3 regions of the Plantibacter lichenum genome follow, and region 3 is predicted to be linked to each of the others. Evidence: predicted binding sites of a transcription regulator. Region 3 holds the regulator's gene; each other region holds the start of a gene.
The links. The regulator LexA, encoded in region 3, represses DNA repair genes until DNA is damaged. The targets are predictions, from matches to a motif close to TCGAACANNTGTTCGA.
Positions count from the first base shown of each region.

Region 1 (4,929 bases), on a different contig from region 3:
GGATCGTGCGGTGGGCGAAGAGGTTGAAGGACTGGAAGACCATGCCGACCTCGCTGCGGAGCTTCGCGAGGGCTTTGCCCTCTTCCGGGAGGGCGACGCCGTCGATGAGGATCTGGCCGCTCGTGATGGATTCGAGGCGGTTGATGCAGCGGCAGAGCGTCGACTTGCCGGAGCCGGACGGGCCGACGACGACCACGACCTCCTTCGGGGCGATCGAGAGCGAGACGTCCTTCAGCACGTGGTTGTCGCCGTAGTGCTTCTGCACGTCGGTCATGACGACCATGTCGGTCGCCGCCGTTCCGGCCGGGCGGCTCGCTGCGCCGGTGGGGGAGCTGGGTGTGTGAGTCATCGTTGCCGCTTTCTCGTGAAATGCGGCTTCGGGGCCGCATCGCCATCCTCGGTCGGATCCCCTCATCCCTGATGACGGATTCAACCTAACAACTCATTGTTACAGGGATATTTCGACTAACTTTGTGCAATAATGGATCAACTGCGGGATGATCCGCGCCCCGTCCCGACCGGAAGAGACCGATGAGCACGAGCGAGACGTTCCGCACCCCGCCGCATCACGCGCCGCAGAACGTCGAGATCCTCGGTCCCTTGCGGTCGGGGCGTGCCACCAGCCGGGCCGCGCTCGCGAAGGTCACGGGCCTGTCGCCATCGACCGTCGCGTCCAGGGTCGAAGACCTGATCCTGCAGGGGCACGTCGTCGAGACCGGTGAAGGCGAGTCCCGCGGAGGGCGTCGTCCCCGACGATTGACGATCCGTGGCGACGCCGGCCTCGTCGGCTGCGTCGACCTCGGAGTCGACCGCGCCTCCTTCGGTCTCGTCGACTTCGCAGGAACGCTGCTCGCGGAACGGCACATGCCGCTCGACATCGCCACCGGCCCCCGCGAGGTGCTGTCCTTCGCCGTCAGGGAACTCGTCGACATGGTCGAGCACGCCGACGTCGCCGAGCACACGCGCCTTCGCGGCGTCTCGATCGGCGTCCCCGGCCCCGTCTCGTCGACGTCGTCCCGCGTCATCGCCCCGTCACGCATGCCGGGCTGGAACGGCGTCTCCGTCGCCGAGATCGTGCAGCGCGACATCCAGGTGCCCGTCATCGTCAACAACGACGCCAACCTCATGGCCGCCGGTGAACTGCTCGACGCCGCGGACGCCGCGTTCGCGAACCAGGTCTTCGTGAAGGTCGGCTCCGGCATCGGCTGCGGCATCATCTCAGGCGGCGAGCTCTACACCGGCAGCAACGGGTGGGCGGGCGACATCAGCCACGTCGCCGTTCCCGGTGCGAGTGCCGTCCCCTGCTCGTGCGGGCGGATGGGATGCCTCGACGCAATGGCCTCCGGCAATGCGCTCGTCCGTGAGATGCAGTTGGCCGGGCACGACGTCCCGTCCGTGGAGGCGATGATCGCACTCGCCCGCGACTCGCATCCGCTCGCCACGCGTCTGCTCAGGAACGCCGGTGTGATGACGGGTGGCGTGCTCGCCACGATCGTCAACTTCTTCAACCCCGACCGGCTCGTGCTCGGGGGTGTGCTCGCCGACTCGGCCGTGTTCGTGGCCGGCGTGCGCTCGACCCTCTTCGCGGACTGCCTGCCGATGGCGACCGAGCAGCTCACCGTCGACGTCACCAAGCACCAGGGGACCGGCGGGCTGCGCGGCGCCGCGCGGATGTTCCTCGACCAGGTCTTCTCCACCGACGGCGTGCGGGTGCCTGCCGAGGGGTAGGTGTTCGTCCGACTCCCCTGTTCCCACCCCGGAAGGCATCATGAACGCTCTGCAGAAGTTCTCTCTCGAAGGCAAGACGGCTCTGGTGACGGGTGGGAGTCGTGGGTTGGGTCGTGCGATGGCGCAGGCGCTCGGTGAGGCTGGTTCGTCGGTTGCGGTCACGGCTCGAACGTTGGTGGCTGCGGAGGCTGCGGCTGCGGAGTTGGCCGCGCTCGGGATCCGTTCCTTCGGTGTGCAGTTGGAGGTGTCGGATGTGGCTGATGTCGAGCGGGCGGTGGCTGAGGTCAGTGAGCGGTTCGGTGAGATCGATGTCCTCGTGAACAATGCGGGGATCGGGATCGGCGGGCGAGCGTTCGAGACGCCGGACAGTTCGTGGCATGAGGTCATGTCGACGAACGTGGACGGGGTGTGGTTCTGCTCGCGTGCGGTGGCGAAGCGGATGGCCGAGCGTGGTGGTGGGACGATCGTGAACGTCGGGTCGATGTCGGCGCAGATCGTGAATCAGCCGCGGTGGCAGATCTCGTATCTGACGTCGAAGGCGGCGGTGCATCAGTTGACGAAGGGGTTGGCTGCGGAGTGGGCGCCGTACGGTATTCGGGTGAATGCGATGGCGCCTGGGTATTTCTTGACGGAGATGTCGCCGGTGGATCAGCCGGAGTATCAGGCGTGGTGTGTGGATCCGGCGGCGATGAAGCGGTGGGGTGAGCCGCATGAGTTGGGTCCTGTGGCGATCTTCCTGGCGAGTGAGGCGTCGAGTTTCATGACGGGTTCGATCGTGACCGTCGACGGTGGGTTCACCCTGTTCTAGGCCTGCCTGCGCGCGCTGGCGCTCGGTCCCCGGTCACTGAGTCTGTCGAAGTGGGTTGCCCCAGCCCGGTCACTGAGCTTGTCGAAGTGTGCTCCCGGTCACTGAGCTTGTCGAAATGTTCTCCCGGTCACTGAGCTTGTCGAAGTGTGCTCCCGGTCACTGAGCTTGTCGAAGTGTGCTCCCGGTCACTGAGCCTGTCGAAGTGTGTTGCCCCAGCCCGGTCACTGAGCTTGTCGAAGTGTGGGGTCCAGTCGCGCAGCACCAGTTCTCCACAGATTCGTTCGAACCCTTGTTCTAGAACACCGGTCCTTGGTATTCTTGATGAGTGGACATACCTTCGACTCCGGACGCGATCGCCGCTCGTCTCACGAGCCTGGGCGAGCAGATCGTCGCGGAAGACGTCTGCATCGCCGCCGCCGAAGCACGCAGGGCCACTCTGTTCGCTGAGGCCGCCCGGCTGTCCGATCTCACCGCGTTGACGCTCGCTCCTCCCGGCACGACCCCGGCCCGGGCGAAGGATCTCGCCCGCCTCTCCCTGCACCTGGAACTCTCCGCGATGACGCGGGTTCCGGAGCGCACGATCCAACACCGCATCGCCGAGTCCGAAACCCTCGTCGACCACCTCCCCACCACGCTTTCGGCGTTGGCTGCCGGGTCGATCTCCGCAGGGCATGCCCGGGTGATCGTGGAGCAACTCGCGGATGTTGCCCCGGCGGACCGTGCAGAGTTCGAGACCCGGATCCTGCCCCTCGCGCAAACCCGCACCGCCGCACAGCTGAAGCAGTACGCCCGGCAGCTGCAGGAGAAGCTCCACCCCGAAACCATCAGCACCCGGCACCACCGGGCCAGACAGGACCGCCACGTGACCCTGTCTCCGGCACCGGATGGGATGTCGTGGCTGTCGATCCTCACCACGGCGACCATCGCGACTGCCGCCTACAACCGCCTCGCCGCCCTCACTGCGAACACCCAGCGCCGTGGTGATGTTCGGACGCGTGCGCAGTTGATGGTCGACAACGCCCAGAGCCTCCTCCTCTATGGCGTCACGGCGTCCTCCGGCCCTGCGGTCGCGGTCGCGGCGCCCACGACGCCACCCATGGCCGAGGACGATGAAGTCCCGACCTGGTCGGCACGGTCAGCACCAGCGCGTCCCGTTGCGTTCACGGGCGGAACGGCGGTCACGCCGACGCAGGGCCTGGTCGTTCTGGACCGTCGCACTCAGCCCATCCAGGCTACCGGGCCAGTTCAGATGACCGAGCCCGTTCAGATGGCCGGGCCGGTTCAGATGGCCGGGCCGGTTCAGATGAGCGGGCCGGTTCAGGTAACCGAGTCGGCCCAGACGACCGTGCCTGTCCAAACGGCCAGGCTCCTGCAGAGCGCCGATCCGGTCCAAGGAGCCGGGTCGTCCCCGAGCATCGAACCCCGCACCACGACCCGTCCGCTCCCGAGCATCGAGGCCATCACGGAAGGCATCATCCCCACCATCCACGTGACGGTCCCGGTGATGACCCTCCTTGGCCACGAACACCAACCAGGTTCCCTCGAAGGCTACGGTCCCATCGACCCGGAGACCGCGGTCCGGCTCAGCGTGCACGCGAAGTCGTTCACCCGGATCCTGACCCATCCCGAGACCGGGACGGTCCTCTCGGTCAGTCGAGAACGATACGTGCCACCCGTCGACATGAAACGAGCCCTCGCGATCCGAGACACGCACTGCCGGGCACCGGGCTGCAACCGCCTTGCGAAGGGGTGCGACCTGGACCACACGGTCCCGTGGTCGGAGGGAGGTGAAACGTCGGTGGAGAACCTCGCGCACCTGTGTCCGAAGCATCACCACCTCAAACACGACACCAACTGGTCCCTGGAGCCGGGCCCGGATGGGGTGCTGCACTGGATCAGTCCGAGCGGCCAGGTGTTCACCACGGAACCCGATCCTCCGGACTGGTACCCCTTCGAACCCCTCCCGGAAGCTGACGGTGACGCACACGGTCCCTGAGCACGTTCACCCGGTCCCTGAGTCTCACTGACCATGCCGCACCCGGTCGCTGAGCTTGTCGAAGTGCGAACGACCCGGATCCGTGGGGTCAACCCTTCGGCAGGCTCAGGGGCCGGCCCGCACCCGGTCACTGAGCTTGTCGAAGTGCGGACACCCTGGATCGTTGGCCTACCCTTCGACAGGCTCAGGGACCAGCGTCACCGGATCCCGAGCTGCAGCACGGCCGATGATGGGGAGACGTCCCCATCGCGGGTTCGACAGAGCGCCTATACCGTGGGCCCATGATCATCTGGTCCCGCTGGGGAATTCTCGTCTTCGTGTTCTTCGGGCTGTCCGTCGGCCTCGGCTTCGCACTCAAAGCCCTGATCTCGCCATACTCCGACAACAACTCCGGCGG
Region 1 covers NZ_JBOBFT010000010.1:128,713-133,641, reverse strand. Annotated here, with positions in the region: gene ACQ3HB_RS14640 (amino acid ABC transporter ATP-binding protein) at 1-349, opposite strand, end outside; gene ACQ3HB_RS14635 (ROK family protein) at 532-1,728, shown strand; gene ACQ3HB_RS14630 (SDR family NAD(P)-dependent oxidoreductase) at 1,769-2,536, shown strand; gene ACQ3HB_RS14625 (DUF222 domain-containing protein) at 2,862-4,532, shown strand; gene ACQ3HB_RS14620 (hypothetical protein) at 4,814-4,929, shown strand, end outside.
Region 1: a site for LexA is predicted at 2,818-2,833, ahead of ACQ3HB_RS14625 (DUF222 domain-containing protein). Genes of this name have one in related genera too.

Region 2 (4,929 bases), on a different contig from region 3:
TCGGCGTACTCCGCCTCGAATCCGTCGACTGCGCGCTGGATGTTGAAGACGATCGACTGGTCCGGCGTGATGAAGGACAAGGCGAGTTGCGCATCGTCCTCATCATGCTGGACCGCGTACGGCAGACGGACGGCGATGAACACCGCATCGCCGTTCTCCGCGCGGAGTTCCTCCGCCGCAAGTTGGCACAGCCGCCCGGCGAGCGAGGAGTCCTGGCCCCCGCTGATCCCGAGGACGAAGCCTCTGGCGCCTGTCGTCGTGAGGTAGGACTTCAGGAAGTCGATCCGCGTTCGGATCTCCTCCGCCGGGTCGATGGTGGGGTGAACGTTGAGTTCCGCGATGATGCGGGCCTGGGTCTCGCGCATGTCCTCCAGGCTACTCGCCGACGGTGCCGCCCGGCTCGGAACGGGCCGTCTGGAAACACACTCGAAACACGAAGCGGGCGGGTGCCGCCGGCAGCGCGCACCCACCCGCCTCGCGGGCGGACCGGCCTTGATCAGCCGAGTCGCGCGGTGACCGGGCCGGACGGCTCCGACTCTCCCTCCGGTTCAGAGAGGTATCGCTCGAGGCTGTCGTCGAGTTCGTGCAGCCACGGCGTGTGGTGGGTCTGCGCGATCGTGCCGGTCATCACGGACCGGTAGGTCACATCGCGATAGCCGAGGATGTCCTCGTGCTTGTCGTGCTTCCAGGCGAGGAAGATCTCGACGACTTCGTCCAGGTCGAACATCGGGTAGTCCGTCGCCTCGATGAGGTCCCGGATGTAGTCGGCCTGGAACCGGATCTCGTCGGGAACCGATGCGATCGCCGTGAAGCGCGCGACCCACGCGTCGATGTCGGTCTGCCGTTCAGCGGCGGACGGCAGCGTGATCGTCCCGTCGATGACGTCGCGGACGAACCAGGCCTGAGCATCGAACATGTTGAATGTGAACCATTGGTCCTGCGCACCGAGGTAGAAGACGTGCGGGTTCCCCTGCCAGACGACGCCCTTGTACAGGCCGTCGGGGTAGACGTTGTTCCGCGAGTCGAGTGAGAGGTCCGCCGGCAGGAACGGGTACTTGTGGAGGTAGCCCGTGCAGAGGATGACAGCGTCGAAGTCGCGCGTCGTGCCGTCGGCGAAGTGAGCGGTGGCTCCGTCGAAGCGCACAACGAGTGGAACTTCTTCCACTCCTGCGGGCCAGTCGTGGCCCATCGGCGCCGTCCGATAGCTGATGGTGACCGAGTGTGCGCCCATCTTGTGCGCTTGCACGCCGATGTCCTCGGCCGAGTAGCTGGAGCCGATGAGGAGGACGTCCTGGCCTTCGAGCGCCTCTGCGCCACGGAAGTCGTGTGCGTGGCAGACGCGACCCGGGAAGGTCTCGATGCCCTCGAACTCGGGCATGTGCGGGAAGGAGAAGTGGCCGGTGCTGACGATCAGCTCATCGAACTCCTCGACGACGGTCGTCTTGTTGACGAGGTCCTCGCTCGTGATGGTGAATGTGCCGGTGATGCTGTCCTGTTCCACCCAGCGGACGACCGTGTTGAAGCGGACGTACTTCTTCACATCGCTGCGCTCCAGGCGACCGTCGATGTAGTCCCACAGGACTTCACGCGGCGGGTAGGAGGAGATGGGACGGCCGAAGTGCTCGTCGAAGCTGTAGTCGGCGAATTCGAGGGCTTCCTTGGGGCCGTTCGACCAGAGGTTGCGGTACATGCTCGAGTGGACGGGTTCGCCGTGGCGGTCGAGTCCGGTCATCCAGGTGTAGTTCCACTGGCCGCCCCAGTCGTCCTGCTTTTCGAAGCACACGATCTCCGGTATGGGGCGCCCGTCGCCCTGAGCGGACTCGAAAGCCCTCAGCTGAGCCATTCCGCTGGGACCCGCACCGATGATTGCGATTCGCTTCGTCAAATTCTTCACTCCGATTTCGTATGTCGTTCTGTGTTGCTCGCTCGAGCTCACATCGTTGCTGCAGGCACGGGCGCCGGAAATCGATGGCGCCGTCAAACAAAAATCCCCATAGCGAGCGCCATGGGGAGAGTGTTCTCATATCGTTTCGCAGCAAACATATTCTTCGAGGCTACCATGATGTGGTTTTGCGACTCCCGTTGCAGATGTGGGCGGGGCACGCCTGGGCACTGAGCCGTCGACCTGCGGCGGCCCCCACTCCAGTCGCTCAGCTTGTCGAAGTCCGTGCCTCCTCCGAGTGCTGCCGCTCGGCCTCCGGTCACCGAGCTTGTCGAAGTGCGCGCCTCCTCCGGGTACTGGCGCTCGGCCTCCGGTCACTGAGCTTGTCGAAGTGCGTTGCCCTCACAATGCCGCCGCGCCTCCCGGTCCCGGTCACTGAGCTTGTCGAAGTGTGGGGTCCAGTCGCGCAGAAGTTCTCCACAGATTCTTCGAACCCCTGTTCTAGAACACGGGTCCTTGGTATTCTTGATGAGTGGACATACCTTCGACTCCGGACGCGATCGCCGCTCGTCTCACGAGCCTCGGCGAGCAGATCGTCGCGGAAGACGTCTGCATCGCCGCCGCCGAAGCACGCAAGGCCACCCTGTTCGCCGAGGCCGCCCGCCTGTCCGACCTCACCGCGCTCACGCTCGCTCCACCCGGCACGACCCCGGCCCGGGCGAAGGACCTCGCCCGTCTCGCCCTGCACCTGGAGCTGTCTGCGATGACGCGGGTTCCGGAGCGCACCATTCAACACCGCATCGCCGAGTCCGAAGTCCTCGTCGACCACCTCCCCACCACCCTTGCCGCGCTCTCCGGGGGTTCGATCTCGGTCGGGCACGCCCGGGTGATCGTGGAGCAGCTCGCGGATGTCGACCCGGCGGATCGTGCAGAGTTCGAGACCCGGATCCTGCCTCTCGCACAGACCCGCACCGCGGCACAGCTGAAGCAGTACGCCCGGCAGCTGCGGGAGAAGCTCCACCCGGAAACCATCGGTACCCGGCATCACCGGGCCAGGCAGGACCGCCACGTGACCCTGTCTCCGGCACCTGATGGGATGTCGTGGCTGTCGATCCTCACCACGGCGACCATCGCGACCGCCGCTTACAACCGCCTCGCCGACCTCACCGCCGCCACGCAACGCCGCGGTGACCCGCGGACGAGTGCGCAGTTGATGGTCGACAACGCCCAGAGCCTCCTCCTCTATGGGATCACGGCGTCCTCTGGCCCTCCCACGGCAATCGCTGTGCCCACCAAAGTCACTCCCAGGGTCGAGGACGACGAGGTCCCGACCTGGTCGGCACAGTCAGTACCAGCGCGTCCCGCCGCGTCCATGGACGGAGGGGCAATCACACCGACACCGAACAGAACAATGCTTGACCGTCGTGACGAGCCTGTCCTGGCGACTGGCTCTGTCTTGTCCGACGAGCCTGTCCCGACTGCCGAGCCAGCCCTGACTGCCCTGACCGCCGAGCCACTGCCGATTGCCACACCTGCCCAGAACGCCGGACCGCTGCGCACCGAACCCCGCACCGCGACCCGTCCGCTCCCGAGCATCGAGGAGATCACGGAAGGCATCATCCCGACCGTCCACGTGACCGTCCCGGTGATGACGATCCTCGGCCAGGAGCACCAACCAGGTTCCCTCGAAGGCTACGGTCCCATCGACCCGGAGACCGCGGTCAGGCTGAGCGTGCACGCGAAGTCCTTCACCCGGATCCTGACGCATCCGGAGACCGGGACGGTCCTCTCGGTCAGTCGAGAACGATACGTGCCACCCGCGGACATGAAACGAGCCCTCGCGATCCGAGACACGCACTGCCGAGCACCGGGCTGCAACCGCCTCGCGAAAGGGTGCGAACTGGACCACACCGTCCCGTGGTCGGAGGGAGGTGAAACGAAGGTGGAGAACCTCGCGCACCTGTGTCCGAAGCACCACCACCTCAAACACGACACCAACTGGTCCCTCGAGCCGGGTCCGGACGGGGTGCTGCACTGGATCAGTCCGAGTGGTCAGGTATTCACCACGGAACCAGATCCCCCGGACTGGTACCCCCTCGAACCCCACCCGGAACCTGACGAAGACGCAGCCGGCCCCTGAACACGTCCACCCGGATCCTGAGGCCGCACTGACCATGCCACACCCGGTCACTGACCATGCCGCCCCGGTCACTGAGCCTGTCGAAGTGTGGACGCTCCGGATCCCTGCCCACACCCTTCGACAGGCTCAGGGACCGACACGGCACCCGGTCACTGAGCTTGTCGAAGTGTGGACACTCCGGATTCGTGCCCCTTCCCATCGACAAGCTCAGGGACGGATGCACTCAGGAAGCCAGACCCACCGTCGCTTAGACTTCGACGCAGTGCCTGAAAGACTCACGGGGGTGAACATGCGACACGGAGCTCTGCGGAGACCACTTCCTGCATCCGCTCCCCTGCTCGCAGCGATGGCACTGATCCTCCTGCTCGTGCTGAGCGCGATCGGACAGCAGTGCTCGTCCATACCGGCGTCGGTCGGCACCGCCGCGAGCACCAGCACCAGCAGCAGCACCAGCGACGAGTCGGTTACGACCGATAGCGCGCAGGCCTCATCAGTCCATGGCCCAGCAATCCATGCGCGCACGGCTCGGATCGCGAGCCCGTCGGTTCCGACTGACAACCAGCTCGGCATCCCCGGCTGCGAAGGACGAGACGACGGCCCCGCGACTGAACCTGACCTCGTGCGTACCGCACCGCTGTGGGACGTGACAGCGCCGACCACGACGACCGTCGAGACCGTGACCGCATCGGCTCCGGACGACACGACTCCTCGACGGCTGAGCGACCATGTCTCCTCGCCGACGCCGCAGGAACTCTGCATCTCACGAACCTGACGGACGGGACGCCACGCGCGCATCGCACCGCACCGCACCGCGGAGCATTCGCCGTGGCGCGGTTGCCCACACCCGTCCTACCAGTTCCGATCGACGACTCCAGGGTCTCGCCCGACACGTTCGTGCGCCCTGTCG
Region 2 covers NZ_JBOBFT010000003.1:68,859-73,787, reverse strand. Annotated here, with positions in the region: gene nadE (ammonia-dependent NAD(+) synthetase) at 1-365, opposite strand, end outside; gene ACQ3HB_RS05660 (NAD(P)-binding domain-containing protein) at 497-1,885, opposite strand; gene ACQ3HB_RS05655 (HNH endonuclease signature motif containing protein) at 2,415-4,022, shown strand; gene ACQ3HB_RS05650 (hypothetical protein) at 4,642-4,794, shown strand.
Region 2: a site for LexA is predicted at 2,371-2,386, ahead of ACQ3HB_RS05655 (HNH endonuclease signature motif containing protein). Genes of this name have one in related genera too.

Region 3 (4,929 bases):
GGAACTGCCCGTCGCTCGCCCCGGGGTCGGCATCGACGTCGGGAACCCGCACATCGTCGTCGCCGTCGCGGACGACGCAGAGCTGGAGCAGGCCGACCTCACGTACGTCCCGCAGCTCGATCCTGCTCCCGAGCACGGCGCGAACGTGGAACTCGTCGTCCCCGGCGACCCGCTCGTCTCGGACGGCATCGCACGCATCCGTATGCGCGTCCACGAGCGGGGGAGCGGTGAGACGCTCAGCTGTGGCACCGGAACCGCGGCCGCAGCACTCGCGTTCCGCTACTGGGCCGGTGAAGCAGCACCCAACGACTGGCGCGTCGAGGTGGCCGGCGGGACGCTCGGCGTTCGCATGTTCCCTGCGGAGGACGGGGAGCACGTCTCGCTCTCGGGCCCGGCGACGCTCGTCTACTCGGGATCCATCACCCTCGCCTGAGGTCCAGCGCGCACGATCGGGCGGAGCCTCAGCACTCCTGGTGTTCACAACTCAGGAGCGCTGCGGTGTGTCGGCGTCGCCGCGCGGCCTTTCGCGCGCGACACGCCGCGCCCGTCCTGAGTTGTGAACAGGCACGGACTGCGCGAGCGGTGGGGCTGGGCGTCGCAGGAAGCGCCTGGCTCAGTCGGTGGGCTCGTCGTCGACGGCGTTCGCCGAGCGTCGGCGCGCTTTGAGCACGCGGTAGCCCTTGCCGATGGCATCGCGCGTGACCTGGAACTCGGCAGGCAGCTCGTTCTCGAGCCATCGGTGGAGCGAATCGGAGCCGAGGTTCCGTTGGACGACGAGCCACGCGTCCGAATCCACGTCGAGCCGGGGCAGCCAGTGCATGAGCAGCTCGTGCAGTGCGTCCTTGCCGATGCGAATGGGCGGGTTGGACCAGATCGTACGGAACACCAGGTCATCGGGAACATCCTGGGGCAGGACGGCGTTGACGTTGGTGAGGCCGAGACGCTCGGCGTTCATGCGCGTGAGTTCGAGGGCACGTTCGTTGACGTCAACAGCCCAGACAGTGGCGTGCGGCGACGCCAGCGCCAGGGAGAGCGCGATGGGCCCCCAGCCGCACCCGATGTCGAGCAGATTGCCACCGGGCGGGGGCGTCGGAACGTTGGCGAGGAGCACCTGGGTGCCCGTGTCGATGTGGTCGGGGCTGAAGATGCCGCTCGCGGAGGACAACTGACGTTGTACCCCGCCGAGGGAGACGCTGATGGGGCGGAGCTTCAACTCGCTGCCGGGTTCAGGAGTGAAATAGTGCTCTTGTGCCATACAGGAAACGTACCGGAGAGTAAGGAAGTAGGGTTAATGCGATGACGAAACCAGACGAATCGATCCAGCCCACCACCGACGACGTCGTCGATCGGGTGTTGTCGAGCGCCGCATCGAAGTCGTCCGGGTACTCCCTCTTCGGCAGCAACGCAGCGGCTCTGCAGGCGCAGAACACGGCCGGCGGCACCTCCGACGACGGCGAGCAGTTCGATCGTGAGGACAGACAGGCCCTTCGGCGTGTCGCCGGACTCTCGACGGAGCTGCAGGATGTCACCGAGGTCGAGTACCGCCAGTTGCGGCTCGAGAACGTCGTGATCATCGGCGTCTACCAGCAGGGATCGCTCATCGAGGCGGAGAACTCGCTGCGCGAACTCGCGGCCCTCGCCGAGACCGCCGGTGCGGTCGTGCTCGACGGCATGCTGCAGCGGCGTCCGCACCCGGACCCCAGCACCTATCTCGGCCGCGGCAAAGCGCTCGAATTGCGCGACATCGTGAAGGCGCTCGGCGCGGACACCGTCGTCGCGGACTCCGAACTCGCGCCCAGCCAGCGCCGCGCGCTCGAAGACGCGGTCGGCGTCAAGGTCATCGACCGCACCGCCGTCATCCTCGACATCTTCAGTCAGCACGCCAAGAGCCGTGAGGGCAAGGCCCAGGTCGAACTCGCGCAGCTCGAGTACCTGCTTCCCCGCCTTCGCGGTTGGGGTGAGTCCATGAGCCGTCAGGCCGGTGGACAGGTCGGCGGCGCCGGAGCCGGCATGGGCTCGCGCGGCCCGGGTGAGACGAAGATCGAACTCGACCGCCGTCGCATCCACACCCGGATGGCGAAGCTCCGGAAGCAGATCGTCGCCATGAAGCCCGCCCGCGAGGCCAAGCGCGCGAACCGAAAGCGGAACACCGTGCCGTCGGTCGCGATCGCCGGGTACACGAACGCCGGCAAGTCGAGCCTGCTGAACCGCATCACGAAGGCCGGCGTCCTCGTCGAGAACTCGCTCTTCGCGACCCTCGACGCCACGGTGCGCCGGAACGTGACCTCCGACGGCCGCGAGTACACGCTCGCCGACACCGTCGGTTTCGTGCGCAACCTGCCGCACCAGCTCGTCGAGGCGTTCCGTTCGACGCTCGAGGAGGTCGCGGACAGCGATGTCATCGTGCACGTCGTCGACGCGTCGCACCCCGACCCCGCCGGCCAGATCGCTACAGTCCGCGACGTCATCGGCGAGGTGGGCGCACGCGGGATCCGCGAACTCGTCGTCTTCAACAAGTCCGATCTCGTCGACGACGGGCAACTGCTCGTCCTCCGCGGGCTCGAACCGGACGGCATCTTCGTCTCGGCCCGCACGGGCGCCGGCATCGACGAGCTCATGGAGCGCATCGAGGCAGTGCTGCCCTCGCCGAGCCGCGAGCTGCACGTCCTCGTGCCCTACGAACGCGGCGACCTCGTGACGATTCTGCACGAGCGCGGCAAGGTCGTCGAGACGGCGTACGACGAGCACGGCACGATCGTGCACGCGTTCGTGAACGACGAGATCGCTGCGCTGCTCGAACCGTTCGCGGTCGCGCCCGCCGCCGCTCGCGAGCTCCTCGCAGCCCATCCGGCAGAGGTCGCGCCGACGGCCTGAATCGGCTGATCCTGCAGCTGCGTGCCACGGCATCGATCAAGAACATCATCGAATCCAGGCGCGACGTGCGTGGGCGGGTCGCAGCGAACGCCTAGCTGGCGGAGCAACGACGAAGGGCCGGATCGACTTGATCCGGCCCTTCGTCGTGTTCGGGGCCCGAGTGCGGGGCGCCGCCCGCGTCAGACGCTGCGAAGAACGGCTACGACCTTGCCGAGGACGTCGGCGTGGTCGCCCAGGATGGGTTCGAACGCGGAGTTTCGCGGGAGCAGCCAGGTGTGGCCGTCGCGCTGGCGGAAGACCTTCACCGTGGCCTCCTCGTCGAGCATGGCCGCGACGATGTCACCGTTCTCCGCCGTCTTCTGCTCGCGTACGACGACCCAGTCGCCGTCGCAGATCGCGGCGTCGATCATCGATTCGCCGACGACCTTCAACATGAAGAGCTCGCCCTTGCCGACGAGCTGGCGGGGGAGTGGGAAGATCTCCTCGACCTGCTGCTCAGCGGTGATGGGGATGCCGGCTGCGATGCGGCCGACGAGCGGGACCATGGCTGCGTCGCCGACGGGCGGGGCCGTCTCCGGGACGCTGCCCTCGACGGCGCTCGGGAGATCGATGAGGATCTCGAGCGCACGCGGCCGGTTGGGGTCGCGACGCAGGTACCCGCTCAGTTCGAGCTGGTTGAGCTGGTGGGTCACGCTCGACAGGGAGGCGAGACCGACCGCGTCGCCGATCTCCCGCATGCTCGGCGGGTACCCCTGGGATGCGACGGCGCGCTGGATCACGTCGAGGATGGCGAGCTGCTTGTCGCTCAGGCTCTTCCTCCGGCGTGTGCCCGTTCGTTCCTGAGCCCCGTCGCTCCTACCGTTCGCTGCCATGTCGCTCCTGCCCGGACCAGTGTCAGTGGGTGCTGGTGTACTCGTTCCAACACTCGAAACTGTATCCAACCCGAGTGCCAGAGACAAACATTCGTTCGAGCGTGTCGCAGGTTTTCGAGGAAATAGATCCGAAGACGTGCTTGAACATTCGAACAATCGAAGATATATTCGGAACATAGCTTCGCATCCGGTGCTCCTGGCCGAACACCGGATGCGAAACCTCGTCAGGAAGACCCGCACTTCCTGCAGACGAGCACTTGGAGGTAGTCATGACTGCAGCACTCATCGGATTCCCGTCGATGCCGACACAAGCGATGCCGACACAAGCGATGCCGACACAAGCGATGCCGACACAAGCGATGTCCGCACGGGCCGTGCCCGGATCCGCATCGACGCCCTCACGCACGGCACTGTCGCACTCGCGACTCCGTCTCACACGACGAGGCCGCGTGGTCTTCACCGTGCTCGCAGCCCTCCCGCTCGTCGTCGCCGTAGCCGTGCTGTCCGTCGGCGCAGGATCCGCTGCGGCGTCGGGGCCCGGGGTAGCCGGTCAGTCCGTCCAGTTCACCTACGTGACGGTCGACCCGGGGGAGTCCCTCTGGGAGCTCGCCGAGTCGATCGCGCCGTCGGCGGACCCGAGGGATGTCATCGCGGAGATCATGAACCTGAATCAGCTGTCCACCGCTCGTGTGGAGCCGGGGCAGCGTCTCGCCATCCCGCAGCAGTACGCGAGCTGAGCAGCCGGTCGATGCGTCGGTCGATGAGACGGCTGTTTCGCCGGTCTGCGGCGGTGTAGTCGGTACGATTGACGGGTGACCGCTCTCGACGACCTCCCCATCCGCGACGACCTTCGGGGGAAGATCCCCTACGGCGCTCCGCAGGCCCACGTGCCCGTTGCCCTCAACGTCAATGAGAACACGCACCCCATCCCTGAGGACGTCGCACACGACATCGTCGCCTCCCTTGCCGCCGCAGTCCTGACCGTCAACCGGTACCCGGACCGCGAGTTCACCGAACTGCGCGAGTCGCTCGCCCGCTACCTCGGCCACGGCGTGACCGCCGAACAGGTGTGGGCCGGAAACGGATCGAACGAGGTCCTGCAGCACATCCTCCAGGCGTTCGGCGGACCCGGCCGTTCGCTGCTCGGGTTCACCCCGACCTACTCGATGTATCCGCTGCTCGC
Region 3 covers NZ_JBOBFT010000014.1:31,993-36,921, reverse strand. Annotated here, with positions in the region: gene dapF (diaminopimelate epimerase) at 1-433, shown strand, start outside; gene ACQ3HB_RS17165 (class I SAM-dependent methyltransferase) at 614-1,255, opposite strand; gene hflX (GTPase HflX) at 1,297-2,874, shown strand; gene lexA (transcriptional repressor LexA) at 3,054-3,746, opposite strand; gene ACQ3HB_RS17150 (LysM peptidoglycan-binding domain-containing protein) at 4,016-4,483, shown strand; gene ACQ3HB_RS17145 (histidinol-phosphate transaminase) at 4,559-4,929, shown strand, end outside.